One region of the Corynebacterium sp. ED61 genome, then DNA from elsewhere that is predicted to be linked to it. Evidence: predicted binding sites of a transcription regulator. Region 1 holds the regulator's gene; the other holds the start of a gene.
What was found. Region 1 encodes LexA, which represses DNA repair genes until DNA is damaged. Its sites were predicted from a motif close to CGAACANNTGTTCG; they were not measured.
Positions count from the first base shown of each region.

Region 1 (15,496 bases):
AAATCTAACGTTGACGGTAGGCAGCGTTCAGCTGGAGGGCATTGCGTGGGGTTCGGTTGGCATCATTGTGGGCTATCCAGTGATGCGTTGGCTTTACGATCACGTGGGGGAAGGCCGATACGTCAATACGGCACGCGCGGAATAGTCGTGGTGGCGACTGCTGAATACCGGGTGGCTACTTTTTAGCGAAGGCTACAGAAACTCCAGCATTCTCTAGTGCGGCGACGTAGGACTCGTGTGGTTGTAGGTCAGTGACAACGGTGCTGATGTCTTCAATAGCAGCGAAGCTGACTAAGTAATCCAGCCCGAACTTTGTGGCATCTACGAGGGCTATGACGTGCTCGGCGTGTGTGACCATGGCGCGTTTCACAGCGCCCTCTTCTTCATCAGGGGTGGAGAGCCCGTGATTTAGGGTAAGAGCGTTGGTGCCTACAAATGCCACATCAGCTCTGAGAACTGCGATGGTTTGGGTGGCGATATTGCCTACGACCGCTTGCGCCTGTGGGCGTACTTTGCCGCCGAGAAGCTGGATATCGAAGTATTCGGAATCTGCCAGAGTTTTGGCGATGGGTAGTGAATTCGTGATCAGCTTGTAGGGAGGAACATAACCGCTGGTAGGGGCGTGGGGGATGCTCTCTAGTCCCGAGGTGGCGAGAGCTTCTGCCATGAGAGCGGTAGTGGTTCCTCCGTCGAGAAACAAGGTGCGGCCAGGAGGCGGAAGTAGCTCGAGAGCTCTGCGAGCAATACGCCGTTTAGCGTCGAGCGCAGATTGGGCGCGCGATTCGAATGGGGTGAATTCCGTGCGGTAGTTCTGTGACGGGACCGCGCCACCGTGTACTCGGCGAATTCCGCCTTGTGCATCGAGTGTGGCCAGGTCGCGCCGAATTGTTTCTGCCGTGACGCCAAACTTCTCCGCGAGCTCAATTACCGTGACGCGACCCTTAACGGCGGTCAACGACAATATTTGCCGGCGACGTTCAGTGGACCGCAACGGCATGGGCGGACGACCTTTCTCCTAGGGCTAATCGATTACCTCGTCTAGATCTTACGGAGGACGGCGACGACCTTGCCCAAGATCTCCGCCTCTTCAGCAGGAATTGGTTCGAACAGATCGTTGTGGGGGAGCAGCCACAATCCGTCTTCGTTCTTGTGCCATTCCTTAACGGTGGCGTCTCCATCAATCATCGCGGCCACAAAATCGCCCAGTTCTGCGACCTTTTGGGACTTGACGACGACCCAGTCTCCATTGAAGATGCCGGCATCTCGCATGGATTCACCGACAACCTGCAGGAGGAAAAGTTCTCCACTGCCCACGAGTTCATTTGGGAGGGGGAAGACCGCTTCTACGTTTTCCTCAGCCAATATCGGAGAACCAGCGGCGATCTGACCGACGACGGGAACATACGAGGCTTCAGGGCGCGCATCACTGGCTTCAGTGGCGTTTTCGCTTGGCTTAGACCGTCCTGGGGATGATTCATATCCGCGAATATCAACTGCACGCGGCTTCTTGTCTTCTCGGCGAAGCAGCCCCTTCTCCTCGAGCTGGGTCAAGTGATAGGACACCGACGAAGTGGACTGCAGACCAACGGCCTCTGCAATTTCGCGGATGCTTGGGGGGTAGCCACGCAGCACCTTGGAATCAGTGATGACTTCTAGAATGCGCCGCTGGCGCTCACTGAGAGAATCGCGACCCTTTCCCTTGGCGCTTGCCGCCTTATCTGCTGCGGACTTACGGGGTCGGCCTGGCTTGCGGCGGGCCTCGGGTGCGACGGGCTGCTCATCTCCGGCGGAAGAAAGTGGACTCATGTGTGCTCCTTGAAGATTTCGACGTGGTTCTCACCCTACCTCATCAACGTCACTTAGTCTGGTTCATCTGTTCGAAAAAGCTTGGAAAATGAATGGACAGTTTAGAACGGGCGTGCTATTTTTCCATTAAGGCATGAAATCGAACGTTCGTACCAAAGGCGTTCAGTGTTCGATTAAATCCACTCTGGTTGTCTAGCCGGTGAGTTTAATGATCTTCGTGCCTGTTCGGATGGCTCGCAGGTAGTCGATGGCCGCACTGGTCGTGAGAATTACATGCGTGAGCTAGCCGAAGTGGCAAATGCATGAAATCACCGAGGTTTGTCCTCATGACGATTGTTTGAGAAGAAAGAAGGCCAATATGACTACTGCGCTGACTCGCCCGGATTCCCGTTCTGTTCGTACTGCACGTGCAGAGCGTATCGTGTCGTCGATCCCCGCACAGAGCGGTTCTACCATCAGTCCACCTCGGGAATCTTTCACGGACCTTCTTGTTCCGAAAGTTCCTGAATCCACGCAGCGTTCGAACACCCATGGGCAGGGAAGGGCGATCGTTCCTTCACGAGCGCGTGTTCGTAGGAGCGAGCGTCTGGTGGAAGATTCTTCTGCAGCGTTCGATAACGCATCATCTAGGTTCTTGGAACGATGGACGCAGAATGTAGAGAAGTTCGTTACCTCTCCAGGTGGTATGTCCCTTTCGGTGGGGACCATGGTTCTGACTATGGGTTTGAGCCCGCTATTCCTTTAAACGCTGCATCGGGACTAGCATGAGTGGCGTGCTGTGCCCTTCTTGTAGTTCCCAACAGTCGCGTGTAGTTGATTCCCGAACCGTGGAAAGCGGTGTCGCGATTCGCCGTCGTCGAGAATGTCTCGAATGTGAAACCCGTTTTACCACCGTGGAACGCTCCGTTTTGCTGGTTACTAAGCGCAGCGGGGTGACTGAAGAATTTAGCCGCGAGAAAATGATCAAAGGCGTTCGCCGGGCATGCCAGGGTCGTGATGTGTCAGATGATGCACTTAAGAGACTGGCCCACGAAGTAGAGCAGAACGTTCGCGCTGTTCACGGTTCACAAGTGCAGGCCAACCAAATTGGCCTCGCGATTCTGGAACCTCTAAGGAACCTGGATGCAGTGGCCTATCTCCGCTTCGCCTCTGTGTACAAGTCCTTCGATAGCGCAGAGGATTTTGAGCAGGAGATCGAATCACTCCGCGCTCACCGCGCCCGTAGCTAGCTAAGATGCAGAGCTCAGCACTGAATCTTCCGAGGCCTTGAAGCACAACCCCTAGCGAATCTTGTCGAGTGCCTTCTTAATCCTCTGGACAGATACCGAGCGTGCGGTACCCAAGTTTTGCGCAAACAAGCTGACCCTGAGCTCTTCAATCATCCAGTGGATCTCCTTGATCTGCGGAGAAGCCGCTCGCGCCTCAGGCAATCTATCCAGGGTCTTAGCCAGGTATCTTTCCGCGTCTAAGACTTGCCCGTCCAGCACTTCTTCCTTGTCCGGATCAGTCTCCATCAGGTCCAACCTGGCCTGCATGGCAGCCACGTACCGCGGAACATGCCTAAGTTGAGCAACCCCATGGCGCGCCACGGCATGAGATCCCACATAGAAATCCAGTTGCTGACGCATTGCCTCTATGGGCTCGCCACTCCACTCCCTTAGTTCCTCGGCCATGTCCGCAACCGCCAAAACTGCAGGTGCAACTTCCACCACAGCCTTTCGGACCCCAGTGGCACCCTGCTTCCGAGCAATGTTAATGACTTCTGCGCACCGGTCTGGATCTCGAATAACTGGTCCGTGCTCCTGCAAAATACTCTTGCACGTCACGGTGACAAGATCTTCCAACAGTGAGTCAAAGCCCACATACGGGAAATTCTCCAACGCAACGCGCTGTCGCAGCGGCAGGCCTTTGAGCATCTGTGCGCGCGAGACGGCTACCGTCTTCGTCATCATGGTCAAAACCGTCTTGAACTGCTGTGCAGCAGCCGCTTGCGGCGTGGGGAACGCTCGTAACACCACGCCCTTGTCCACGGAGACGATCGCGGGGTAGGCCACCACAGTCTGCCCATCGACGATGGTTTCTACCGTCTCTGGAACCGTCCCTATGTTTTCTGCATCCCAGTTGGCGGCGCGGGCCAGCACACCGCCAGTGGCAGCACCGCCGCGTCCTGAAGCGTTGCGTCCGCCAGGTTTACCCTGCGCAGAATTCTTATCTCGACCATTCCCGGACTTAGTCTTATCGCCACTTTTCGGCCTTCCGTGGCGACCATGAGAAGCTGCGTCGGCGGGATCGGGCGCATCAGATCCAGAACCCAGGCTGCGGGCTGCGGCTTGCGCAATAGCGTTGGTGACCTGAGAGGTGAGTCGCTGTTGGAGCGCAGCGACGTCGCGGTCCTGATCCACCACATGGCCTCGTCGATCAATGGCAGCCACGTTCATCCGCAGGTGGGATGGCACCTTGGACCAATCAAAGTCCGATGCGGAGATTCCACTGCCACCAAGTGACCGAAGCGCATCAGCCAGCGCTGCATCGATGGCTCCGTCGAAAGGCGTCATACGTTGCAGTGCGTGTTCCGCGAAGTCCGTAGCGGGCACCACGCTCCTGCGTAGTGGCTTGGGCAAGCTCTTAATCAGCGATACACACAGTTCCTTGCGCAGCCCGCTGACCAGCCACTGCGTGGCTTGGGAATCGACCGTAGCCAACAAGGGAAGTGGCACGCGCATGGTGATTCCGTCACGCGGGTCTCCCGGCTGGAAGACATAGCTGAGTTCGAACTCTAAGCTGCCCTGCTGCCACACGTCAGGGAACTCGTGGGCGGCTGTCGCCCCCTCAGCGGATTCGATTAGCGCATCGGCGGAAAAGTCCAGCAAACCGGCGTCGGTATGACGGGCCTTCTTCCACCACGCGTCGAAATGCCGAGCTGAGGTGACAGAGGCAGGGATCCGGGAATCGTAGAACCGGAACAGAGTGTCGTCGTCGACAATAATGTCCCGCCTGCGGGCCTTGTCTTCCAACAAGCTGGCCTCGTTCAACAACTCCTGGTTGTGATGGAAGAACTTGTGGCGCGTGGTCCAATCGCCTTCCACCAGGGCATTTCTGATGAACAGTTCGCGCGCCAGTGGTTTGTCGATTCGTCCCAGGTTGACGGTTCGGTCCGCAACCAGCGGCAATCCGAGCATCAAGACCTTTTCGTGGACCATCGCTGCGCCGCGAGAGCTAGACCAATGTGGTTCGGAATGCACAGTCTTGGTCATGTGTGGCGCGATGGTTTCCACCCACGCAGGATCAATTGGACCGGCCGTGCGCGCGAAAACCTGGGAGGTTTCCACCAGTTCGGCAGCCATGACCCACTGCGGTGGTTTTTTGGACAGCTGGGAACTGGGGTGGATGACGAAGTGCGTATTGCGCGTGCCAGTGAACTGCTTGGAGTTGCCTTCCCGCATGCCAATATTAGTCAGCAGGCCGGTGAGTACTGATTTGTGCACCGCGTCTTCATGGATGTTTTCTTCGTCGAAGTCCATGTCGCGCACGTGGGCAATGTTGGGGATGCTCCACGAGAGTTCCTGGATGACTGTCAGCAGCTGGCGCACCAAATCCATCCATTCGCGAGAGCGCATGTAGTGGATGAATTCGCTCTGGCAGAGCTTGCGGAACTGGTTGCCGCTGAGTTCCCGACGATTGTGCTGCAGGTAGTTCCAGAGCTTGAGCACGCTGATGAAGTCCGAGTCCGCACCGAAGCGGGCGTGCAGCTGGTCCGCCTTGCCTTGGTGTTCGAGCGGACGTTCCCGCACATCCTGAATGCTCAAGGAGGCCACAATCACCGCGACTTGTTCCAGAACGTTGTTGTGGTGGGCTGCCTCGAGCATGCGTGCCAACCGAGGATCGGTGGGAATGCGAGCCATATCGCGGCCAGTTTGGGTTAGTTGTTGTTGCCCGCCGGCCTGGTGCTTTTTTCCCGACGCCACCTTCAGCGCGCCCAGCTCGTGCAACAGCGCCACACCATCGCGGACGGACTTCTTATCGGGAGCTTGGAGGAAGGGAAACTCGTCGATATCCCCGAGACCCAGTGCGATCATGGAAAGAATGACGCTGGCCAGGTGCGTGCGAAGAATTTCCGGGTCGGTGAACTCCGGGCGAGCGTGGAAGTTTTCTTCCGAGTACAGGCGGATGGCGATGCCGTCTGCGGTTCGGCCACAGCGGCCGGATCGCTGCGTTGCACTAGCTTGGCTGATCTCTTCGACTGGGAGGCGCTGGACTTTTGTGCGGTGGGAGTAGCGGGAGATGCGTGCCAGGCCGGTATCCACCACGTAATGAATGCCGGGCACGGTCAGCGAGGTCTCCGCAATGTTGGTAGCTAGCACGATGCGTCGCTTACCACCAGGGGAGAAGACTCGATGTTGCTCGGCGTTGGAGAGTCTGCCGAATAGCGGGAGTATGTCGATCTGCTCGCCCCGGTTGTGGGGGAAGGCGGCGTGTAAGGCGTCTGCGGCATCGCGGATCTCTCGTTCTCCAGAGAAGAAGCAGAGGATATCGCCGGGGCCAGTCCGCACGAGTTCGCGGCAGGCTTCCACGAGACCGTCGAGAGGATCGACTTCCGTTTCCGTAATCTCGCCAGTCTTGTCGTTGAGATGCTCGCGAACCAGCGGCCGGTAGCGAACTTCCACCGGGTAAGTGCGACCGGACACTTCGATGATCGGCGCGGGCTTTCCTGCAGCATCGCAGAAGTGCTCTGCGAATGCCTGGGGGTTGATGGTCGCGGAGGTGATGATCAGTTTGAGATCCGGGCGCTTGGGTAGCAACTGCTTGAGGTAGCCCAAGAGGAAGTCGATGTTGAGGCTGCGTTCGTGGGCTTCATCGATGATGAGTGTGTCGTAATCACGCAAGAGCCGGTCGCGTTGAATCTCATTGAGAAGCACACCGTCCGTCATGAGCTTGATGGCGGTGGACGAACTGATGTTGTCATCGAAGCGGATCTTGTAGCCCACCAGCTTTGCGTTCTCTGAACTGGAGGAGGTGAGTTCTTCATCGATACGCTCCGCGACGCTGCGGGCGGCGATACGGCGAGGTTGAGTATGACCTATGAGCTGGGAACGTCCACGACCGAGCTCGAGGCACATTTTCGGAATCTGGGTGGTCTTGCCGGATCCAGTTTCGCCCGCGATGATGACCACCTGGTTTTCAGAGATCGTCTTCATGATCTCTTCACGCCGCTCGCTGACCGGCAGTTGATCCGGAAAGCTAATGGGACCAATGGTGCGCACGGGGCGTGAGGGGCGGGACGAGCGACCTCTCCGACGTTTACGACGTTGGGGACCGGACGTGCCGCGGGGGTGTCCGTCATGTCGTGGTTTGTCGCTATTGGGGGTACTCACCAAAAAGATTCTAACAAGTGGCCTGCGGGCTTCTTCATTTCCGCCCCACGCTCGACTCTCGTTTGTTTAGTATTGCCTAGCTAATGAATATCTAATTCGAAGAAAGTGAACGACGCTGATGGTTAAAGACACCATGGGGCAGTCCCGCACGCACACCGAAGCCACTCTGGCTCAAGCCACCGAGGTAGCGGGAAGCGTGTTCAATTCCCCGTTTTCCCGCCGCATCTTTTTCGCTGGGATGGCCGCAATCAGCGGCAGCGTGCTGTGGTCTTCCATCTCCCAAAGAGCCGCCGGGGCGCAATCTGGAGGATCCCTCGAAGTTGGCCGTGGCATGGCAGACATGACTGGAGAGCCGTGGGGCGCGGGAATGAATGGGTATGCCGTGCTGGAGCAATCGTCCATTGGGCTACAGCGTCGTCAATATGCACGTTCGTTCATCTTCGTGGACCCCGATAGCGGGCAGCGAGTGGTGCACTGCACAGCGGATGTGGGCCTGATGTTTCAGTCCATTCACCTAGAAGTGTTGCGGCGGTTAAAGGCAAAGTTCGGCGACTTGTACGGCCAGCACAACGTGCTGCTGCACGCCCAGCACACGCACATTGCCCCGGGTGGTACCTCTGCCCACCTCATGGTGGACATCACTGTGGGCGGATTCCGTCCCATCACTTTTGAGGCCAACGTCTCAGGCATTGTAGATTCCATCGTGCGTGCGCATGACGATATTCAGCCCTCAGACATCACCCTGTCCCGTGCCGAGGTGCATAACGCCAGCGTGAATCGCTCACGAGAGGCCTTCGACAAGAACCCGCAGGAAGACAAAGACGTATTCCCGGAGGGCATCGATCCAGCGGCAACAACGCTGCGCATCCATCGTGGTGACAAGACCGTGGGCTTTATCAACTGGTTCGCTGTGCACCCCACGAGCAACGGACACACGTACCGTCACGTCGGTACAGATAACAAGGGCTATGCCGCATGGGCCACCGAAGAAGCGCTCGGCGTGGATCACCAACATCCAGAGAATGCTACATTCGTAGCCGCATTCGCCAATTCCTCCCCAGGAGACATCACTCCAAACCTCGGGCTCACGCCTGATAGTGGACCGGGAGTCAACTCCATGGACTCCGCGCGCATCATCGGCGAGCGGCTGATGGGTGGCATCGCGGGATCCAGCGACATCCCCGGAATCTCTGGTGGAGGGGTCAGCGGCATCTATCGGTGGATGGACATCTCAAACCAGCAGGTCGACGGAAAATGGACCCCGGATGGCAAACCGGGCAAGACCAGCCCGGCCATCCTCGGCGCCGCCTTTGCCGCGTCCTCGCAGGAAGACGGCGGTGGCGAACCTCTGCTGGGCTTCCAAGAGGGTGAGCGAGGCGGCACACCGTGGGTCGAGCAAGTGGGCAAAGTCGTGGTTCCTCCGCAGATGCATGAGATCCATGATCCGAAAGAAATGTTGCTTCCCGTCGGCTTCATCCCCGGCATGCTGCAGCAGGTCTTCCCGTTCTACATTCATCGGATCGGTGGACTCGTGCTCATCTCTCACGGATTTGAGGCCACTATCGTGTCTGGACTGCGGCTGCGCCGAGTGGTTGCCGAGGCTTTGAATGTGCCCTTGGACACGGTCATTTCCCAGGGATACGTCAACTCTTACGGGCACTACGTCACCACTCCAGAGGAGTATTCCACTCAGAACTATGAAGGTGGAGCCACCGCCTTCGGAAGGAACCAACTCCCAGCGATGCAACAGATTTTCCACGATCTGACGCAAGCCATGCACGAAGGCAAAGAGGTGCCAGTAGGTGGCCCGGCCGGGGATCTCACGGGACATATCCCTCCTGCACCGGGAGCCAACCCGTGGATGGACATCGCTCCCTTCGGCAAGAAGTTTGGCGATATCGTGCAACAGCCGGGCGTGGTGACGTCGGGAAACAGCGCCACCGCAAAATTTGTGGGCGCCAACCCAAACAACAACCTGCGCCACGGCGAAGGGTATTTGACCATCACCGATGAGGACGGCGCAGTGGTGGCCAACGATTCCAGCGAATCCACGCTCATTACCTTCGCGAACTCGTGGGGGAGTACCACCGTCACCGTCTCGTGGAATACCGCAGAGATGAAGCCAGGCAAGTACGCCTTGAGCTTCCGTGGTGATTCCAAGTCCATTGGCGGGCAACTCACGCCATATGAGGCGAAAACTACCATTACCGTGGTCTAACGCTTAGGTAGGGTGAAAGGGTGGTTTATAAAGACTTTCGGCCGACCTTCGCCCAGCTGCGAACTTTCGCGATCATCGCGGAGTTCAAGCATTTTGGTGCGGCAGCGCGACACTTGGGCATTTCCCAACCCTCGCTGTCGCAGGGGCTCGCGGCGTTAGAAACCGGACTGGGAGTGCAGCTCGTGGAACGCTCCACGCGCAAGGTGATCATCACACCCATCGGCAGAACCCTGTTGCCGTTTGCCCAGGCCACGCTGGAAAGCCTCGATGCGTTCGTGGGGCAGGCCCGCGGCGCACAAGGCGGACTGGTGGGGGATCTAATGGTGGGAATCATCCCGACCATCGCCCCATACCTGCTGCCGCATTTGCTGGGCCGGCTTCCCGAGGCCGCGCCGGAGCTGCAGCCGCAGATCGTGGAAGACAGAACTCACGCGCTGGAGGAGGGCTTGCGTTCCGGAAATCTGGAAGTAGCGGTACTCGGCGGTTCTGTGGATAGCACCACTTTTGATTCCATCGAGCTCTACGACGAAGAATTCGTGCTTGTGGTTCCGTACGATTCCCCGCTGGCGGGACGAACAGATTTGGCGCTCAGCGAGATCGCCGGGGAAAACATTCTTTTACTTGACGACGGACACTGCCTGACAGACCAAGTGGTGGACATTTGCCACGCGGTGGATATCCCTGTGGATCCCCGCACGGCGTTGACTCGAGCGGCCAGCCTGACCACCGTGATGCAACTAGTGGCGGCTGGTTTTGGAGCCACGCTGGTTCCCTTGAGCGCAGTGGCCGCTGAATGCCGCCGCCCACACCTGGCGTTTGCTCGCTTCGCCGGTGGAGCACACACCGCGAGCCGCTCCGTGGTTCTGGCGTTTCGTGCGAGCACCACGCGAACCAGTGACTACGCGGAGTTAAGCGAAATGCTCACAAGCGCGTATCGGGACGCGGAGGCGGAAAGCCACGAATTTCTCGAATCCCATGGTTTGGCGCGCTAGTTCCACAGGCTGCTAGCCCTGGATTATGCGCAGCGCACGCAATCGCACTTCGCCAGCTTCATCGGTAGCTGCGAGGTCAACCTCTCCCTCGAAAGCCCAACCGTGGTCCTTCTCTGGGTCATCTAAGGTTTGCCGGACCAACCACAGGTTGTTGTCTGGCCCATCCCAGCCTTGACCGCGTTGGATGCGGATCATCGCGCCCGAACGCGCATCAGCATCGAGTCCGAGGTCGGCGTACTCCTCGAAGTAATCGTCCATCGCAGCGGGCCACTCTGGTGGGGAATCCATATAGTCGTCCAATGCAGCCAGCGTGTTTTCGCGCTCGAAGGCGAACAGCTCCACGTGCCTGAAGAACAAGTTGCGCACCATAGTCGTCAAGGCACGCGGGTTGGAGGACAGCAAGGACGCATCTTCCACGCCAAATGCGATCTCAGCCACTTGCTCTTCGGTGAGCGGCGTATCTTCGTCGCCCATCGTCGCCCACTCTTCGATGAGTGAGGAGTCCACCTGTCGGATCAGCTCGCCAAGCCACACGATGACGTCTTCCAACTGCTCCGTGCGGTGCTTGGCGGGCACAGAGTGATCGAGTGTCTTCCATGCATCCGTGAGATAGCGCAGCAGCACGCCTTCGGACCGGGCCAGGCCATAGGTGGCAATGAAGTCTGAGAACGTCATCGCCTTCTCAATCATGTCCCGGACGATGGACTTCGGGCTGATATCGAAATCTCGGGCCCACGGGCTGCCTTCACAAAACATCTCGAAGGCATTTTCGAGGTGCTCTTCCAAGGGCTTGGGCCACGTGACTTCTTCCAGCAGCGCCATGCGTTCGGTATAGTCCACGCCTTCGGCCTTCAGCGCTGCGATTTCTTCGGATTTCGCGGCCTTCATCTGGGCGGTCAGAATCTGTCGCGGGTCATCCAGCACGGCTTCGAACGTGCTGATGATGTCCATCGTGTACGTGTCCGATTCGGGATCAAGAAGATCTAATGCGGCCAAGGCAAAGGGAGACAGTGGCTGATTGAGAGCAAAATTGACCGGCATATCCTCTGTCAGCCGCGCGTTCTTTCCGGTCGGAGTCTGTGGGTCGTCGTATTCTTCGACGACGCCAGCCCACAGCACGCCACGGTAGAGCTCGATGATCCGGTGAATGGAGGCGTTTTGCTTCGTCCGCGTATCGTGATTGCCACGAATGAGGTGACGCAACGCGCCATATGTCCATTCGGGACGTGCCACGACGTTCAACAGCATTGAGTTGCTGACGTGGAATTGGCTGATCAATTCCTCGGGCTCTGCGGTGGTCAGGCGTTCAAATGTCTTTTCCGACCACGTCGCACGGCCCTCCGGGGCGGCCTTCTTGCGAAGCTTCTTTAGCTTCGCCGGATCGGTGCCCGCACGCTGACGGAGACGGAAGTTTTCCACCTCGTGCTCGGGCGCCTGAACCACCACGGTTCCCTGCGTGTCGTAGCCCGCGCGTCCGGCACGTCCGGCGATCTGGTGAAATTCGCGGGACTTCAAGATGCGATGTCGGATACCGTCGTACTTCGCCAGCTCGGCAAACAACACCGTGCGGATGGGCACGTTGATGCCCACGCCGAGGGTGTCTGTACCGCAAATGACCTTGAGCAGGCCCTGTTGAGACAGTCTCTCCACCAGGCGACGATACTTCGGCAACATACCCGCGTGGTGGATGCCGATACCCTTGCGCAGCAGCTTAGACAGCACCTTGCCGAAGGCGGACGTAAAGCGGAAATCACCGATCGCCTCGGCAATCTGTTGCTTCCGTTCGGCATCGATCATCGACACGCTGGTCAGCGCCTGGGCGTGCTCGGCAGCCTCTCGCTGGGTGAAATGCACGATGTAGATCGGGGCGAGGCCTGCGTCGAGAAGACTCTCCACCGTCTCGTGGATCGGCGTGTAGACGTACTGGAATTCCAGGGGGACAGGGCGGACGCTGCCCGTGACGTGGGTGGTGGTGCGACCGGTGCGGCGGGTGAGGTCTTCCTGCAGCCATTGCGTGTCGCCGAGCGTGGCGCTCATCAGCAGGAACTGGACGTTCGGAAGTTCTAAAAGCGATACTTGCCACGCCCAACCGCGATCGGGTTCGGAGTAGTAGTGGAACTCGTCCATGACCACTTGGTCGATGCGGGCATTCGCGCCGTCGCGGAGCGAAATGTTGGCAACAATCTCCGCAGTAGCGCAGATGATGGGAGCGTTGCCGTTGACGGTCGCATCGCCGGTCATCATGCCGACGTTTTCCGGGCCGAACGTCTGGCACAGGTCGAAGAATTTCTCGCTGACCAGGGCTTTGATGGGGGCGGTGTAGAAGCTGCGCTGTTTGCGTGCCAGCGCCACGAAGTGCGCGGCGATCGCCACCATGGATTTGCCCGAACCGGTTGGCGTGGCCAGGATGACGTTGTCCTCCGCGACAAGCGCCGTGGCTGCCTCTTGCTGGGCAGGGTAGAGGGTGATTCCACGGTCCCTGGTCCATCCGAGAAAAGATTCCAGAATGGCATCGTCGACCAGGCTTTCTGGAACTTCCTCGATGTCCGGGAGTAGACGAGCGAGGTCAGCGGCAACGCCCACTAACTGTCCTCATTTCCTTCTTCTCGACGCCGAGCTTGATCTTCCTCAGTACTTTCCGCCGAGTCTTCCTGCTCGGAGTCATTCTGCTCAGCGGCACCGCCAGATCCCTGGGATTCAGCTTGTTCCCCTGGACTCGTGGACATTTCCGCGAGGAACGCCTCAAACTCCGCGCCTAGTTCGTCTCCCGTAGGAATGTCTTCACCGGGTGCCAGAAGGTTGTTTTCTCGACGCTTGCGCTGGCGCTCTGCCTCCAGATCGTACTGCTGCTCCAGGGCGCCCACGATCGCGGCGATCTCCTGGTTTTCTTCCACCTGATCAGCAAGTTGGCGCTTCATGCGGTCGATGTCAGCGTCCAAAGCTCCCAGTGGAATCTCGCGCTCAGTGACCTTGCCCGCGGCGGAAAGCAGTGCCCGGGTAGCCTCTGGGTAGTCCGAAGCGGAGATGTAGTGCGGAACGTGCGCAGTCACGCCGACGGTCTCGATGCCGGCCTTTTTCAGGTTCAGCTCGATCTCCAAAGCCGCCGAACCAGGAATGATCATGCGTGCTTCCCACGTGTGGAAGTCCTTGACTAAGGAGCGATCCGAGGCGTGGGCGCTGATCATCAGTGGGCGAGTGTGCGGCACCGTCATGGGTGCGGCATACAGAGTGACCACGCGGTCTACGGAGCAGCGCTTGGCCAGGTCCACCACGGAACGGCTGAACGTTTCCCATTTGAGATCCGGTTCTGGCCCGGAAAGCAGCAGGAAGGGGCGGTCTTCTGTGTCCTTGACCAGATTCAACGTGAGTGCCAAGCTCTCCCGATCTGCCACGCTGGAGTGATCCAAGGTCACGCTGGGACGACGAGAGCGGTAGTCGATCAACTCATCCACATTGAACGAGGCAACGGGGCTGTGGTCCAAGGCCTGCAGGAGGTGAGTAGAGGCCTGGTTGATGGCTTGACCAGCATCAGCGTAGCCCTCAAGAGCCACGACCATCGGAAGGGATTCTTGCTGCCCGTGAGTAGACAGCGGACCAGGGAATTCCAATTCATACATGGAATCCTTTTTGCGTCCGTTGTCTGGTTGGTTGTAGCGATCAAATGCCGGGCGATCATTGGTGGTCATGCTGGCGCTCCCTTCTCGCTCAGGTATTTGTCTAGGTTAGCAGCCGTATCGGACGACTATTCACAGCTTGAGGGTTTTCCACACCGTGCTGGGAAAACCCATTCTGCTTCCCACTACGGGAAAGCGATGCGGGATGTGATCCGTGGAAGATAACCCCATGACGTTCTTCGATGACACTTCATCCAACACCACCACCGACCCCGATATTCCGCACCACCCGATTCTTATCGGATCCGATCCCGGAGCAATCTTCGCCGCACTTCCCTCCATGATGGGCTTCGTCCCAGATCGTTCACTGATCATCGTGGGAATCATCCCAGAGGCTCCACATTCCACACGCTTCCGAGTAGGACCTGTGGTGCGTGCAGATCTCGCCGAAGAATCTATTGACGATGCCGTGCGCGCAATGGATCACGCTCTTTGTGACATGGAGGACGTTCGTGCGTTGCTGTACTGCGTGCACCCGCACCGAGACGTGGCGGAAGAGTACTCAGAGTGTGCCGACCGGATCCTCGACGATCGAGACATGCGGGTACTCGGATCCTGGTGGGCAACAGCGATTGAAACTGGGGCTACGTGGATCGACCTAGAGTCCGAGGAAACTGGTGAGATTGCACCTCTGACGGACAACCCCATGCATTCGCACAGTGCAGTACATGGAGCCAAGGTGTTTTCGAGCCGAGCCGAGCTCGATCACTGGTTGGATCCTACGACGAACATCCAGCCCCTCTACGCACGGACGTTTGTGGACTCCGGGGAATCAGAAAAAGAATCTCTAGCCATTGTGCGCGATGCCATCACCGTTATGGAGTCCATTACCGAGATTGTTCGCGGTGAAGCTGCCCTGGAACAGGCCTGTACCCGCCGCAAGGTACTGCTGGCAATCGCAGCGTTATCTCGTGACGAGCGCCTGCATCCACTGCTGGTGACGTTGAGCGTGGGGGACCGGGCGCCCATTGTGCGAGAACTGCTGGCGGAAACGGCGCGCAAGACGCGCACTCAAGTCAGGCGTAGAATCCTGGCGCTTTTGTCCACGGTGCTGGCCGGCAACGGGGAAGGCATGCCAGCGTTCCACACGTTGCAGCGCTGTGGGGAAGAACTGCGCAGGCCAAGCAGGGCGGGGGAGATCGATGCACTGACCACGCTCATGCGTGGCCATCTATGGCAGGGCCACATGGAAGGCAAGAGCAAAGCCCAGATGATCCGGGTTGCCGAACATGGAGTATTTTGGGCCATCAACTGGGGCTTGCCGGACGAAGCGGAAACGACTGAACGCTTGCGTCGAGAATTCACACAGCACTACGCGACGTTCCTCAACTGTTTGGAACAGGCCGTCGACTGGGACGCGTTTAGTGCTTGCGTGCCGAGTGTGCCTGATCTCCCAGATTCTGCGTGAAGGCCCACGCATCAGAGACGATGGTG
Region 1 covers NZ_JADGIT010000011.1:304-15,799, forward strand. The annotation lists partial or broken gene IM764_RS09860 (solute carrier family 23 protein) at 1-145, shown strand, start outside; gene IM764_RS09865 (DeoR/GlpR family DNA-binding transcription regulator) at 176-991, opposite strand; gene lexA (transcriptional repressor LexA) at 1,039-1,806, opposite strand; gene nrdR (transcriptional regulator NrdR) at 2,580-3,035, shown strand; gene hrpA (ATP-dependent RNA helicase HrpA) at 3,087-7,178, opposite strand; gene IM764_RS09885 (neutral/alkaline non-lysosomal ceramidase N-terminal domain-containing protein) at 7,297-9,396, shown strand; gene IM764_RS09890 (hydrogen peroxide-inducible genes activator) at 9,417-10,388, shown strand; gene IM764_RS09895 (DEAD/DEAH box helicase) at 10,401-12,971, opposite strand; gene IM764_RS09900 (PAC2 family protein) at 12,971-14,074, opposite strand; gene IM764_RS09905 (DUF4192 domain-containing protein) at 14,217-15,470, shown strand; gene galE (UDP-glucose 4-epimerase GalE) at 15,424-15,496, opposite strand, start outside.

Region 2 (15,496 bases), on a different contig from region 1:
AGGTTGCGTTTGTGGCTGCTTCGAGGGCGTTTGCGGGCAGCGCCCTGAAATTGCGGATGGCTTCTGTGGCTTTGGCTTCGTTGTCCTCTTCGAGGTCGGAGATTTCGACGTGAATTTCTAGGTCTAACGGTGCCAGCGTGAATTGCGGGGTGTGCAGGTCACCGTTGTCGTCTACGGTGAGTGTGCCGATTCCAGGGAGTTTCTTACTCTTGGTAAGTAGGCTACATGAAGCCCTTGGTGTTTTGTGGGCCTTTTGTTCGCCTTACTCGACGCCATGCTTGCCCGCTTTTTAGACTGCCCCATATTTTCCTACTATTCCTTCCGTCGCGTAGTCACATGCGCCACATTTACTTGGGGAAACGCAGACTTGCTATCGAGAATTGGTACGAAAGTATGGCGGGGCGCGGCCCGGACGGTGATTGCGCAACGAAAAACCCCTTGAACCTGAAGGTCCAAGGGGGGTGTGGCGGAGGATAGGGGATTTGAACCCCTGAGGGATGTGACTCCCGCACGCGTTCCAGGCGTGTGACATAGGCCGCTAGTCGAATCCTCCATGCCGAACACTCGAGCCGTGGCTCTCATGTACTCCGGAAAGGTTACACAATCGGCAACCTTGGAGCAAAATCCCTGTGTGCGCGGGCTTTGTGTGGGAGCCTTTGTATCCGTTGGGGCAAGTGGGTTAGCATGATGACAGGATTCCGTGCGGCGGTTATCTCATGAACTCCCCCAGGGCAGGAATGCAGCAAGGGTCAGTGAGCTCTACCGGGTGCGCGGGGTCCCCTTTTTATGTCTGGGGTGGGCTAGGAAAATACGGCTGACCAGTAATTTGTCACAATGCGGCGCGGTGATTCGTCATCACTGTATGGAATCAATTTCATTGAAACAGCGTTTCAACGCAGCCATGATCGCGCTCGAGGCAGCAAGTCGTGGGCTGAGCACCAGGGAACGGCTCATGGTGCAGCTCCATGCTTCACAACTAAACGGCTGCGAGTTCTGCATCAACCTTCACTCGCAAGAGGCGTCGAAAAAGAAAATCGACGTCACGCCACAAAACCAGCGGGAGGAATTAATTCTCCGTGTCACAACGATGGGGACAAAGCTCGAGCAATTTGAGGATGAAGTGCTCGACGAAGCTCTCGAAGCCCTTGGAAAATCAACGACGGCCGACCTCGTCGCGGCCATTGCTACCATCAACGTATGGAACCGCGTCGGACGCCTGAGCAGGAAGTAGAGCGCCTATATCGCACCCACTTCCGAAGGTTGACGGCTCTTGCGTACAACATCATTGGGCAATGGCAGAGTGCCGAAGACGTCACTGAAGAAGCCTTGTCGAGGTTGCTCGTTCAGGCACCGGAAAAGCCTGCCGCATGGCTGACCACGGTGACTACACGCCTCGCATTGGACGTCGCTCGAAGTGCCGCGCATCAACGCACTGAGTACGTGGGCCAATGGCTGCCAGAAATTACGGCTGGGGAGCTGCAGCACCCAGATATCGATCTGGCAGTAACCCGGTTGTTGCAACTGCTTCCGCCGCTCGACCGGGCAGCGTTGGTGTTGGTGGATGTCGCGGGTTACTCCGCGGCTGAGTCGGCTCCCGTGTTGCGCAGCACACCTGCTGCCGTGAGGAAGAGACTGTCCAGAGCACGCGAGTTGCTCCGTTCCCATCAAGGCAACCATGGAGATCCGGAAAACAGCGGAACTGCCTCCATATCCGAGCTAGACCCCAAACACGTGGAAGAGCTCAGCCACCTCTTGGCTACAGGCGAATTGAGGCAATTCGTGTTCGCGATTTCGGAAGGTGCCGTGTTGTGGGTGGACTCGGGCGGAACAGCCAGCGCTGCTCGTAATCCAATCGTAGGACGGGACAAGATTTACAGATTCCTCGCGGGATTGTTCTCCAAATATGGCTACCCACAGTTTCGAATCGCAACGCACACCGCTGGTGTGATGCTTGTGGCGGAATCTGCAGACATGGAACGGTGGGTGATTTTCGAGGGTACTGCTGGTTCCGCTGTGACAGGGATCCAAGTTCAGCAGAACGCGGCGAAGAGGATAGAGCACCTAACTGCGCCTTGTCTCGCCGGTCACTATGCTTGGGACTTGACCAAAAACCCTAGGGAGGCTGACGCACCCATGCAGCGTGAAAACATCAACACCGAGCAGCTCCTTGCTGATAAAGCAGAGATCACTGCAGCCTATGAAGAGCTCCAAGGCGCAGGCCTGAATCTGGATCTCACCCGCGGTAAGCCCAGCTCCGAGCAGCTGGACTTTTCCACGGAACTGCTCAGCCTCCCCGGCGATAACTTCATTTCGCCCAGCGGCCTGGATGTCCGCAACTACGGCGTACTGAACGGCCTCTCCGAGCTTCGCTCCCTGTGGGGCAATTTGCTGGGTATCCCTGCTGATCAGGTGATCGCGGGAGATGCGTCCTCGCTGAACATCATGTTTGACCTGATCAGCTGGTCCTACACCTTCGGCAACAATGACTCCCCAATGCCGTGGTCCGTCGAGGAAGAAGTGAAGTGGATCTGCCCCGTTCCGGGCTACGATCGCCATCACTCCATCACGGAGCTCTTCGGCTGTGAGATGCTCACCGTGCCCATGACCTCCACCGGCCCGGACATGGATGCCGTCCGCGAGCTGGCCAAGGATCCCGCCGTCAAGGGCATGTGGACCGTGCCGATATTCGCCAACCCAACGGGCGTCACCATCACCCGCGAGGTGGCGCAGCAGCTGGCGGAGATGGAGACCGGCGCGCCTGACTTCCGCATCGTCTGGGATAACGCCTACGCCGTCCACACCCTGACGGATGAATTCCCCGAGGTCATCAACGTCCTCGAACTCGCGGAGCAGGCGGGTAACCCGAACCGCTTCTGGTTCATGTCGTCGACCTCCAAGATCACCCTGGCCGGGGCGGGCGTGGCTTTCTTTGCCTCCTCCAAGGCCAACTTGGATTGGTACGGCAAGATCGCCAACATCCGCGGCATTGGCCCGAACAAGGTCAATCAGCTCGCTCACCTGCAGTTCTTCGGTGACGACGAAGGCGTGCGCGCAATCATGCGCAAGCACGCCGGGTCGTTGGCTCCGAAGTTCACGCGCGTCATTGAGATCCTGCGGCGCCGTCTGAGCCAGTACAACGTCGCCGAGTGGACTGAGCCCGAGGGCGGCTACTTCATCAGCGTCGATCTGCTGGCGGGCACTGCCTCCCGCGTGGTGGAGCTGGCCAAGGAAGCGGGTGTTTCCCTCACCGCCGCGGGCGCCACGTTCCCCCTGAAGCAGGATCCGCAGGACAGCAACCTCCGCCTCGCCCCGTCGATGCCCACCATCGATCAGTTAGAGGTCGCGATGAATGGGTTCGCCACCTGCGTTCTGCTGGCCGCCATCGAGAAGTTGGAATCCGACGCTTCATGAATGAACAGGAAACCCTCGTCTGGGTAAAGGACCTTCTGCCCGGCGAACCTCAGGTCTCATCGCGCCAGGTGGGGGAGTCTTTTCCCTCATTTGAGGTGGCTGAGATTTTTCTTGTCGACGACGCCACCCCCGATCGCCCAGAAACCGTCGCCATGACGCTGAACGCCTCCCAGATTGAGCCGGCGCTGGAGACCGAAGACGGTTCTGACCTGCGCGTCGAGCTTCTGACGATCACCACGGGCCATTCGTCCACCGCCGCGGAGCTGGTCACCGCAGCAGCCACGATGATCGCGGAGAACCCAGGCGCTCGCTCGCCGCAGCCGGGCACGTTCCTCCCACAGCTGGGCCCTTCCGTGGATAGCTCCATCACGGCGAAGCACGGCCTGCTGGTGGTGCCATTTGTCTGGGAAGAGGGAGTCCCGCATGCGCACGAGGTGACGTCGGGCGGAAAGAGAAGTGCCCAAACGGCCACGTCAGACATCGAATTCACGCACCCAGGGCGGCTCACTGTGCCGGCGCAGCTGATAATGCTCACGGATGCTGAATACGATCTCGCGCTGCGCGAAGGTCTGGGCGGCGTGCAGACAGCGATGGCGGAACAAGCGGTGAACCTGAACGATCTATGGCGTGTCCCGGCGGAACTGTAAGGTCTAGATCGTGGCTTTATACCGGAAGTATCGTCCTGCCAGTTTCGCTGAAGTGGTGGGCCAGGAGCATGTGACGGAGCCGCTGTCGACGGCGTTGGATAGCGGCCAGATCAATCACGCGTACCTGTTTTCCGGCCCGCGCGGCTGTGGCAAGACGTCCTCCGCGCGCATCCTCGCCCGCTCCCTGAACTGTGTGGAAGGTCCCACATCCACGCCGTGTGGGAAGTGCGATTCGTGCATTGCCCTGGCGCCCGGCGGCTCCGGCACGCTGGACGTCACCGAGCTGGACGCTGCCACGCATAACGGCGTGGATGACATGCGTGAGCTGCGCGATCGCGCTTTCTACGCCCCGGCGGATTCCCGCTACCGCGTCTTCATCATCGATGAGGCGCACATGATCTCCAAGGAGGGCTTCAATGCTCTGCTGAAGATCGTGGAGGAGCCGCCGGAGCACCTGATCTTCATCTTCGCGACCACCGAGCCGGAAAAGATGCTGGCCACCATCCGCTCGCGTACGCACAATTATCCGTTCCGCCTGCTCACCCCACCGGCGATGCGCGGCCTGTTGGAGCGCGTTGTTGCTGGTGAGGGTAAGAATATCGAGGATGCTGTCTATCCTCTCGTGGTGCGCGCGGGCGGTGGTTCGCCGCGTGATTCGTTGTCCCTGATGGATCAGCTGCTGGCCGGTTCCGGACCCGAGGGCGTGACCTATCAGCGCGCGTTGGCGCTGCTGGGTGTGACGGACTCTGCCTTGATCGACAAGGCGGTGGATGCGCTGGCGAATCAGGATCAGGCGTCCTTGTTCGGTGTGGTTGATGATGTTGTCGACGCAGGCTACGAGCCGCGCCGCTTCGCCACCGATCTGTTGGATAGGTTCCGTGACCTGCTCATTCTCAAGGCTGTCCCCGATGCTTTCGAGCGCGGTCTGGTGGATGCTCCCGCGGGGGCGCAGGAGGTATTGATCGAAGAGGCACAGGCTCTCGGCCAGGCCACCATCACCCGCTGTGCAGCACTAGTCAATGAGGGGCTGTCCCAAATGCGTGGCGCGACTGCCCCACGCCTGCTTCTGGAGATCCTGTGTGCGCGCATGGCGCTGCCAGCCGCGGGCATGACGGTGGAGGCTTTGGCGCAGCGCGTGGAGGCCCTGGAGAAGGGCCGCGGCAATGCGCCTGCAGTGACGAACTCCGCGGAAGAGACGGCTCCGGTTCTTTCCTCTGGCCGCCGCTACGAGCGTCCTTCCAAGGCCAAGCGCGAAGAGCCTGCCCAGCCAGCCGTCGAGGAGGATCCGGTTATCACCGAGGCCCGCCGCGCTCGCGAGATCATGGACCGCAACCGAGCGCAGACTGAACCAGAGTCAGAACCAGTGCCAGTCGCAGTGCCCGAGCCCGAGCCGCAGCCCAACTCGCCGCGCAACGCGGCCGAGGAGTGGACGCAGATCCTGGCGCTGGTCAAGGAATCTAACCTCAGCGCTTGGATCGCCGCCCGTGATGCAGTGGCCGCCGACGAGCAGACTGAAGCCGACGAGCTCCTGGTTCGTCACCACACCGGAGCGCTCGCGAAATTCGTGAACTCCGAGGCCAACCGCAAGATCTACGCCGAAGCTGCAGAAAAAGCGCTCGGCTCACCTCTGACCGTCATCGCGGTGGTGGGAGATAGGCAGAAGGAGCCGTCGCAGCCGGGAAAAGCAGAGGCCGCTCCGAGCGGCATCATCCCGCAGGAAACTGGCCTTGACCCAGCTGAGCTGAAGAGCAACTCCAACAGCGCTCTCGAGCGCGCCCGAGCCATGGCGGAGGCCTATCAAAAGCCCGCGTCAACCCAGCCGCAGCCCTCCGCGAACACCTCCACCCCTGCCAGCACGGACAAGCCCGAGCCGCGCTGGAAAGCCCGCGCTCAGAAGTATCGCTCCGAGCACCAGCACAACGTGGACAACGGATTCAACGGAGTGCCTCTGCCTCCGGAACCCCCGGAAGAGGAATGGGACTCCGTTCCACCGGAGCCCGCCGACCCGTCCCCGCGGGCGCCGGTACCGGAAAAGCCAGAGTTGGCGTCGAAAAAAGAACAAGACGATGAGTTCCTCGACCAGATCGCCGAAGGACCTGGCGAGGCTGACCATCGGAAACCGCTGGATATTGCCGGTGAACTTGTGGAGAAACACCTAGGTGGGCAGCGATTACGCTAGTCGGACGGGTAGAGTGGCTCGCGTACCCAACGAAAGGAACCGCGTCATGACCCAGCCAGATATGAACCAGCTCATGCAGCAGGCCCAGCAGATGCAGGCGCAGTTGCAGGAAGCCCAGAAGGAAATCGTCGCTTCTGTGGTCACCGGTGAAGCAGGCAACGGCCTGGTCACCATGGAAATGGCTGGTTCCGGCGAGGTTAAGTCCCTCAGCATCGATCCAAAGATCGTGGATCCTGAGGACATCGAAACCCTGCAGGACCTGGTTCTCGGTGCGTTTACCGATGCGAACAACAAGCTGCAGAACCTGGCCCAGGAGAAGATGGGTCCACTGTCTCAGGGCATGAACGGAATGGGTTTCTAGAACTTGTTCGAAGGTCCATTACAGGACGTCATCGACGAGTTCTCCCGGCTCCCCGGCATTGGGCCGAAGAGCGCTCAGCGGATTGCGCTGCATCTCCTCGACGAAGATCCAGAGGATGTGCAGCGCTTTCAAACTGCTCTGGGAAGACTGCAGGATGGCGTGACGTTCTGCCGCATTTGTCACAACATCTCCCAAGAGGAGGTGTGCCGCGTGTGTGCTGATTCCTCGCGCGATAAGTCCTTGGTGTGCGTGGTCGAGGAGACCAAGGACATCCAGGTCATCGAGCGCACGGGTGAGTATCGCGGCCGCTACCACGTGCTTGGTGGTGCGCTGGATCCCCTCGGCGGGATCGGTCCCAAGGAGCTCAATATCACGGCGTTGGTGCAGCGTGTCGGTGGTGCGCTGCCGGATGTTCCGACCAATGAAGTCGACGCAAACAACGAGCCGATTCTGGAACCTGGCCCCGAGGTCAACGAGGTAATCATCGCCACGGATCCGAACACGGAAGGCGAGGCCACCGCGGCGTATCTGGCGCGTCTGCTGCGAGATTTTCCAGGTTTGTCCGTGAGCCGATTGGCCTCTGGAATTCCGATGGGTGGGGACTTGGAGTTCGTGGATGAGCTGACTTTGTCTCGCGCTTTTGCTGGGCGCACTAGGCTGTAGGCATGAAGAAGCAGAATGGTGACGCTATCCGACGGGCGATTTGGGCAGGAGTGTTCGGTTTTGCTGGGGTGATGCACTTTGCTCAGCCGAAGCCTTTCGACACCTTGGTTCCGCCTGAGTTGCCTGGTGGCAGGCGCGTGTGGACGTATGGTTCCGGCGCTGTGGAGTTGGCCTTGGGGGCTGCGATCGCTGGGTCTTTGACGGGCCGGATGTCGCGTTCCTATGAGGCCGCCGTGTCCACCACCGCGACCGCGTTCCTGGCGGGCGTGTGGCCGGGCAACATCAAGATGGCATGGGATTGGCGGAACAAGGGCTTGACCGAGCGTTCCATTGCTTTTGTGCGCGTGCCTTTGCAGCTGCCGATGATGTACTCCACGTGGAAGTTGGGGCACTAGGTTCTGGGTTTTTTTGGGGGGCTGGCTGCTTGTGGGATTGACTGCGGGGCGAGTTAACCGGAACAAAAATATTTCGAGAAAGTGTTCGATAAGTGTGGACGGGTGTCCCGTAGGCGTGTATTATTAGGGTATAACTTCAAACGTTTGTTCTACTACTTAAGGTGTTAGCGCTGGTGGGGATTGCCGGTGGACCTTGAGTTGATGGGGCAGGGGGAACCATGAACGTCACCGAACCACTCTTCGAATCGGACACAGATACACCTACGGATAGCGAGCCGCACCTACACGCGCCAGAGCCGTCGTGGCGCATTCTGGACGATGCGGATCCGTTGAGCCGAGCTGCAGTCCTAACTAACCAGCACCACCTCGCGATCGCCCGCATGTGTGTGCCTGACGTGCAGGAATGCGTTGCCGATGTCTCTTCGCGTCTGGGCGTGCGCCTCGGTGTGGCCGAGCACCGCGCTTTGAGTTACGTCTGCATCGGCTTCATGCTGCTCAACTTCCCGCGCCTGGCAGCCAACTTGGGCCAGGGGCATCTTTCCTTCGATCATGTTCGACGCCTAGCTGATTCCCTAGAGTGCCTCCCTCCAGAGTTTCACGAGGTGGTCGAATCAGATCTCCTACAGGCTTTGTCTCCGCGCAGGCCATTGCAGGCCACGCCGTCTGTGAAGCGAGTGGGCAAGCTGATTCGGGACATTATCTACCAGCATCATCCGCCCGCCCGGCCGAAAGATCCAGATGAGAAAGTACGCCAGGAGGACAAGGGAAAGCCGCACCAGCCGGAGCTGGGTTGGGATGAGCGGGGCGCCGAAGTCACTGATTTCTTCCTCACCATGAACAAGGGTGATTCGGAGGAGTTCATCCAGATGATCAAGAGTGTATGTCGGCAGGAAAAGTGCTCCCGAGGAGCTGCATTGATGCTTCTCCTGCGCGGGCAGTGCACCACCGAGGTCACATTGAACATCTACCGGCCTGCGACAGTCTCTGAATCCGAGGCCGAGCCTGGTCGCGTATGGATCGCAGGAGACTGGCTGGAACAGGAAGCGAGCGCGGAGTGGATGCAGCGGGTCACGCACGTCGCATCCCCTGGGTGGGCACGATGCGCGGGGTACCAGCCCACGCCGACAATTCGCGCCAGCGTGATCGGCAGAGACGGACACTGCCGCTTCCCGGGCTGCGATGTCATCGCCGAGCGCTGCGACCTAGACCACGTCAACCGTTGGGACCATAGCCAACCATTGGGCGGAAGCGCTGAAACTTCAACGTCGAATCTTCACTGCCTGTGCCGCAAGCACCACAAGCTGAAGACCGCAGGGCAGTGGGACGTATCCCTATTCCCCGATGGCACCGAGGTGTGGACCTCCCACGGGGACGGGCACACGGTAGTCACCGAGCCAGGTGGAGTACTGGGGCGGGAAACCTTTGAGCGACGAGCCAGCAGGCGCGCCCGAGTTCTCGCCGAGCACAACCGCATCCGCACCGAAGCAGATGATGACGAAGCAGCCGAGAATATCCCGTTCTAGCGGATCCCTAGCGCAGACGTTCCTTACGCAATTGCTGCACTTCCCCATTCAGCTGATCAGCGAACTGGCCCGTGACCTCGGGAAGCTCGCTCATGTCTACGCCCATCGCGCGGGCCAGGATCAGATCTGCCAATTGCGGATTACGGGCCAAGGCTGGGCCATGCATGTACGTGGCGATGACAGACCCCTGAACCGCGCCCTCGTAGGACACCTGCTCACCCTCATCAGTGTTGCCGGTGCCCTTCGTCAGCGTGCCCAGAGGAGAGGCATCGGAACCCAGAACGGTGGAACCCATGTGGTTGGCAAAACCCGTCAAGGTCTCGGTGAGCCCTTCCAGCTGAGGGGTCGAAGTGATCTCACCGATCATGCGCTTAGACAAGACATCCGTGGTGGCGTCGATAAGACCCAGCCCCTCAACCACAGAATCAGAAGCCGTGAAGGTGCGGCCGAGGACCTGCAACCCGGCACAGATCGACAGAATCGGGCGTCCAGCATTCGCCGCGCGGGTCAGACCACCATCGGCGAGGAGGTGCTCGGTGGCCAAGCGCTGCGCCACGTCCTCGCCGCCGCCGAGGGTGTACATGTCCAGCGTCTCGGGAATTGCGGCGCCCAGCGTGATGCGGTGAATCTCCGCGTCCAAGCCACGCATGCGGGCGCGCTGGCGCAGGACCAGAGCGTTTCCGTCATCGCCGTAGGTGCCCAGAACGTCGGGAAGGACCAGGCCAATAGTCAGTGTGCTCATCGCTGCTCCTCATTGTTGCGGTCCAAAACGCGCCTCAAATCACGGAACGCCGTGTAGTTCGCCAACACCTCAACGCGCCCCGGAGGGCACGAACGAATGGCCTCCACTGTGTCCTTGACCAGCGTGTGCTCCACGCCCGCGTAGCCCAAGCGCACGGCAAGATCCGTACCGCGTTCGCCTGCGGAGACCACCTTGAGATCCTCGAAGTTCTCAAAGCGCACATCCCATAGCCAAGACAGATCCTGCCCGTCGGCAACCTGGCCGTTGACTGAGATGACCAGAGAATCGGCGTCCCGATCCACCATGGACAGCGCCTCTTGCCAACCGGCGGGATTCTTGGCCAGCATCAGCCGCACGTCGCGCCCCTCGAAAGGCACCACGGAGTAGCGGCCGGCCACGTTGTCCACCTGCTCGGCGGCGGAGATCGCGGCGCTGATGTCCACGCCCAAAGTCTTAGCTGCGGCCACGGCCTGGGTAGCGTTGCCGCGGTTCGCATTGCCAGGAAGGCGCAGGTTGAGAGGGTGCAGGGAACCGGAGGCATCCACGATGCCCTCATCAGTGATGCGCCACTGCGGCTCCGGCCGACGGAACTCGGAGCCGTCGGGCAGCTTCTTCACCGCGAACCAGTCCATGATCCCGTCCGCGCGCTCCTGATGCACGATCGCGCCACCGGTGCGAGGACAGCTAGTGGAATCGCCCGCCCAGCCAAAGCCAGCGGACACCCACACCACGTTCGGGGAGTCCCACGCCACGGAGGTCACGCCCACGTCATCGCAGTTAGCGATCACCGTCATGTCCGGCCGCGCGTCCACACACGCGCGCAAGGTGCGCTCGATCTTGTTGATCTCACCCACGCGGTCCAGCTGGTCACGGCTCAGATTGAGCAGCACCAACACGGAGGCGTCCAGTTTCTCGGCGATGTTGGGCACGTGCAGCTCGTCGACTTCCAGCACTACGATCTCCGCGTCGCGCCCCGCCAGCAGGGCGGAGATCACGCCGGCGTCCATGTTGTCGCCGCCCTCGTTGGTGGCCACGGTTCCCGCGGACTGGAGGGCGCCCGCGAGCATGCGCGTGGTGGTGGATTTGCCGTTGGTGCCCGTCACCAGCGCAACCGGCCGGCCCTTAGCCAGCGAGTTCATCAGGTGCGGATCGATGGCACCCGCGATGAGGCCGCCGATCATGCCGCCGGAGCCACGGCCCGTCTTGCGGCTGGCCCACGTAGCGAGATCCGCCGCGCTGATGGCGGCAGCACTCCGGGCGCGTTGCAGGATGTTGCTTCTGCTGTCCTTAGAGTTCACTTGCCCCAGACTAGTCGAGTCCGCTTCCGGCTCCAGCTACCGACGCTTGCGGGAGCGCCGATTTCCGCCGCGCGTAGGAGGAATGCCCTGCGTGGCGGGTCGCACGCCCGCTTGCGGACTGGTGGGCGACGGCGCGCGCTTGCCCTTGTCCACATCGTCCAGCAGCTCCAGGAACGTCTCATCGCTGACGAGCGGAATGTTCTTCCGATCCGCGTGCATCGCCTTGCCGCGCAGCTCGTGGTTCGTGTTGCACACCACCAGTGAGCTGCGGCGATTCAGCTTCTCTGAGTACACCAGGCCCGCGGCCACGCCCTTGCCGATGATCTCGTCCGGATCGCTCATGACATCCGGGCTGACCACAAACTCCATGCCCTCGACCAGCTTCATACCCGGGGCCCATTGCCCGGGATTCTCGTGTGGACGGGGTGCATTGGCCGCATCGACGCGAATCTTCGAACGCTGGATTCCAAACTGATCCGCCACCAGGTCCGCTGGCTGTAGCTTCTCGATCAGCCCCGCGCCGGCACCAGCCGCGCGCAGCTGGGCGAGGTGGAGATGCATGGTCAGGTGAGCGTCCGCCTCCAGGAGGGCATCTGGGTCGATGTTTCCCCTTTCGGTCGACGCCACCGCCCCCACCTCAGGCATAGCTTCCTCTGGGGCATCCACGCCGTAAGGGCCCTGGTTATAACACTCCACGATGGCCCGCAGACGGAAGTCATAACACTCGGTGGACTGTCGCCGTGCGGTGCCGAGCGTGTCGATGATCTCCACGGGAGTAGGAACCGGAACCTTCCGCGCACCGCGCCCGCGGCCTCGGCCGCGACGACCGCGGTTCGCGGAACGCTTGGTGCGGCGGAACTCATTGGCCAGGAAACCCCAGGTGTAGCCCACCTGATGCATGACCAAGGTGCGGCCATCAAGGGCCTCGTGGATGAGTTCGGCGGAGCTGGCAAAGCCCAGAGCCTGCGCGAGATCCGCAGGCTGGTACCCGTGCAAATGCCACGGCCCTGCATCCTCACCAGGGTTCAAGTGCCTAGTCCACGCCTCGACTGGCTCCATAGCGGGGGAATAAAAAGCCACGGACAGTGCCACCAGACGAGACGTCGTGGGGTGAATTCCCGAAGTGACGATGCTGACGGCCGCGTACGGCGCCTGCTCAGGGGAGGGGAACGTGGCAGGACGTGGGGCGCGCTGGGGGGACTCGGGGTTGGCGTCGGAAATAGGAGAAGGCGGAGCCGCACGGCGATGAACGGTGCGACGGGGGCGCCTTCTGCTATCAGTCATGAAAGGAGATGTTACTAGAGAGGTCCACGAGCTAAGCGCCCTGTGGCACTCCCGCATCCTGAACGCGGTTGACGGCCGAGGTGATGGCCTTCAAGGAAGCGTAAGTGATGGAGGAAGCGATGCCCACGCCCCAGACCTTTGTGCCATTGACGGAGACCAGGGCGTACGCGGCGGCTTCGGCGTCGTCACCAGAGGTGCGCGCGTGCTGCGAGTACTCCTGAACTTCCACGTCCATGCCCAGGGAATCCAGAGCGTTGCAGTAGGCGGCGATCGGACCGTTGCCGTGACCCTTGATGGTCTGCGCCTCGCCACGGTACTCGATCTGAGCGGTGACCTTGGCTTCTTCGCCCTCAGCCTGGCCGCCATCGACAGTCACAGAGATAGCCTCGATGGGAGCCACGCGATCCAAGTACTCGCCAGCGAAGATATCCCACATGGCCTTCGGGTTGACCTCGCCACCCTCGGCATCCGTGACTGCCTGCACCACGGAAGAGAACTCCACCTGCATGGGGCGCGGCAGATCCAGGTTGTGATCCGTCTTCATGATGTAGGCCACGCCGCCCTTTCCGGACTGCGAATTCACGCGGATCACGGCCTCGTAGGTACGGCCGATGTCCTTCGGATCGATGGGCAGGTATGGAACCTCCCACGTGGCCTCGCGGATATCGCCCGTGCGGTCTTGCATGGCGTTCAGGCCCTTGTTGATGGCGTCCTGGTGGGAACCGGAGAACGCGGTGAAGACCAAGTCGCCGCCATAAGGGTGGCGCTCAGGCACGCGCAGCTGATTGCAGTACTCCACCGTGCGGCGGATCTGATCGATATCGGAGAAATCAATCTGCGGATCCACACCCTGGGTCAGCAAGTTCAGGCCCAAGGTGACCAGGCAGACGTTGCCGGTGCGCTCGCCGTTGCCGAACAGGCAGCCCTCGATGCGGTCTGCGCCGGCCATGTAGCCCAGCTCAGCTGCGGCAACGCCCTCGCCGCGGTCGTTGTGGGGGTGCAGGGACAGGATGATGGAATCGCGGTTGTTCAGGTTGCGGTGCATCCACTCGATGGAATCCGCGTAGACGTTCGGAGTGATCATCTCCACCGTCGACGGCAGGTTCAGAATCATCGGGTTTTCTGGAGTTGGTTCCATGATGGCAACCACTGCGTCGCAGACTTCCTTGGCGTAGTCCACCTCGGTGCCCGTGAAGGATTCGGGGGAGTACTCCCAGCGCCAGTTGGTGTCTGGGTAATCCACGGCGATGGTCTTGATCAGCTCAGCGGCATCCGTAGCCAGCTTCTTGATGGCCTCGCGATCCTTGCGGAAAACCACGCGGCGCTGCAGCTCGGAGGTGGAATTGTAGAAGTGCACGATGACGTTCTTCGCGCCCTCACACGCCTCGAACGTGCGGCGGATCAGGTGCTCGCGTGCCTGGACCAGAACCTGGATGGTCACGTCCTCGGGGATGCGGCCACCCTCGATGATCTCGCGGACGAAATCGAAATCCGTCTGGGACGCGGAGGGGAAGCCCACCTCGATTTCCTTGTAGCCCATCTGCACCAGCAGATCGAACATCCGGCGCTTGCGCTCAGGGCTCATGGGATCAATCAAGGCCTGGTTGCCATCGCGCAGATCCACGGCACACCACTGGGGAGCGCGGTCGATGACCTTATCTGGCCAGGTGCGATCAGGCAGGGTGATGTGATCGACTTCTTCGAAGAATGGCAGGTAGCGGGCATCGCGCATCTGCGAATTGTGCTGCTTGTTCCAAGCGGGCTGGCCATCGGGGATGTTGCCGTCTGGAGTGTTGATGGCAGCGGGGGCGGAGATGAATGTGTCGTTCATGAGAAAAGAGGCTCCTGGAAAGTCTGTGGTGTTTCAAGATTTCCGACCGGCAGCACTTACTCCGCGACGGGGTGCCGGTCGGAAAGAAGATTTAGACCTGAGCCCCGCCGCGGCGCAGAAGGAGAGCGCTGACGCGGAATGAGAACATGCAGATCACTATAGCGCGCATCACAGTGGCTGTGGCGAAAAGGGGGTATTTCCATGGGAGAGCGCGTCTCACTGAGTGAGATGGGGGAATTGCTGATGATTGTCTCCGCGGTGGTTACACTGGGCAAGACAACTTCATAACTCGCACATCTCCGCGGGAGCGTACACCTCAAGGCACTTAGCCGTGAACCAGTGCGCTGAGAGGGTCCTAGGACATAAGGGCCGACCGCTTGAACCTGACCGGGTAATGCCGGCGAAGGAAGGAAAACCCATCATGGGCACACGTCTGACTGCGAAATCTGCACCTCCAGAGGAAGGCCAGGTCACTACCGGCCCGATCTACCGCAGCCGCAAGGTCTACAACACCGTCACTCACACCAACACGGACGGCTCCACCACGGAACTGCGCATCCCCGCCCGCGCCATCGAGCTGACCACCGGCGAGGACTTCGAGGTCTACGACACCTCCGGCATCTACACCGAAGAAAACCCGCAGCTGGACCTCAAGACCGGCCTGGCCAAGACCCGCGACGAGTGGGAGAAGCCAGAAGCCGCACCCGCCAGCGACGAGCACCCCGAACTCAAGGTCAAGACCCAGCTGGCCTGGGCACGCGCCGGAATCATCACCCCGGAAATGACATTCATCGCTCACCGCGAGGGCTTCGAGCCGGAGTTCGTCCGCCGCGAAGTCGCCTCCGGCCGCGCGGTGATCACCGCCAACCACAAGCACCCAGAGATCGAGCCGATGATCATCGGTCGCAACTTCGCGGTGAAGATCAACGCCAACATGGGTAACTCCGCCGTGACCAGCTCCATCGCGGAAGAGGTGGAAAAGATGGTGTGGGCCGCGCGCTGGGGTGCGGACACGATCATGGACTTGTCCACCGGCAATGACATCCACGAGACCCGTGAGTGGATCCTGCGTAACTCCCCTGTTCCCGTGGGCACCGTGCCCATCTACCAAGCACTGGAGAAGGTCAACGGCGACCCAACGAAGCTGACGTGGGAGATCTAC
Region 2 covers NZ_JADGIT010000003.1:334,528-350,023, reverse strand. The annotation lists gene IM764_RS05390 (hypothetical protein) at 1-121, shown strand, start outside; tRNA gene IM764_RS05385 (tRNA-Ser) at 465-553, opposite strand; RNA gene ffs (signal recognition particle sRNA small type) at 690-788, shown strand; gene IM764_RS05375 (carboxymuconolactone decarboxylase family protein) at 845-1,231, shown strand; partial or broken gene IM764_RS10360 (sigma factor) at 1,198-1,644, shown strand; gene IM764_RS10355 (aminotransferase class I/II-fold pyridoxal phosphate-dependent enzyme) at 2,134-3,411, shown strand; gene IM764_RS05365 (hypothetical protein) at 3,408-4,058, shown strand; gene IM764_RS05360 (DNA polymerase III subunit gamma and tau) at 4,069-6,237, shown strand; gene IM764_RS05355 (YbaB/EbfC family nucleoid-associated protein) at 6,284-6,598, shown strand; gene recR (recombination mediator RecR) at 6,602-7,261, shown strand; gene IM764_RS05345 (hypothetical protein) at 7,264-7,656, shown strand; gene IM764_RS05340 (HNH endonuclease signature motif containing protein) at 7,875-9,179, shown strand; gene IM764_RS05335 (type 1 glutamine amidotransferase) at 9,187-9,921, opposite strand; gene IM764_RS05330 (MurT ligase domain-containing protein) at 9,918-11,219, opposite strand; gene IM764_RS05325 (DNA polymerase III subunit epsilon) at 11,256-12,503, opposite strand; gene leuA (2-isopropylmalate synthase) at 12,535-14,334, opposite strand; TPP riboswitch at 14,626-14,760, shown strand; gene thiC (phosphomethylpyrimidine synthase ThiC) at 14,756-15,496, shown strand, end outside.
Region 2: IM764_RS05340 (HNH endonuclease signature motif containing protein) is a predicted target of LexA. The motif match lies at 7,794-7,807, and genes of this name have one in related genera.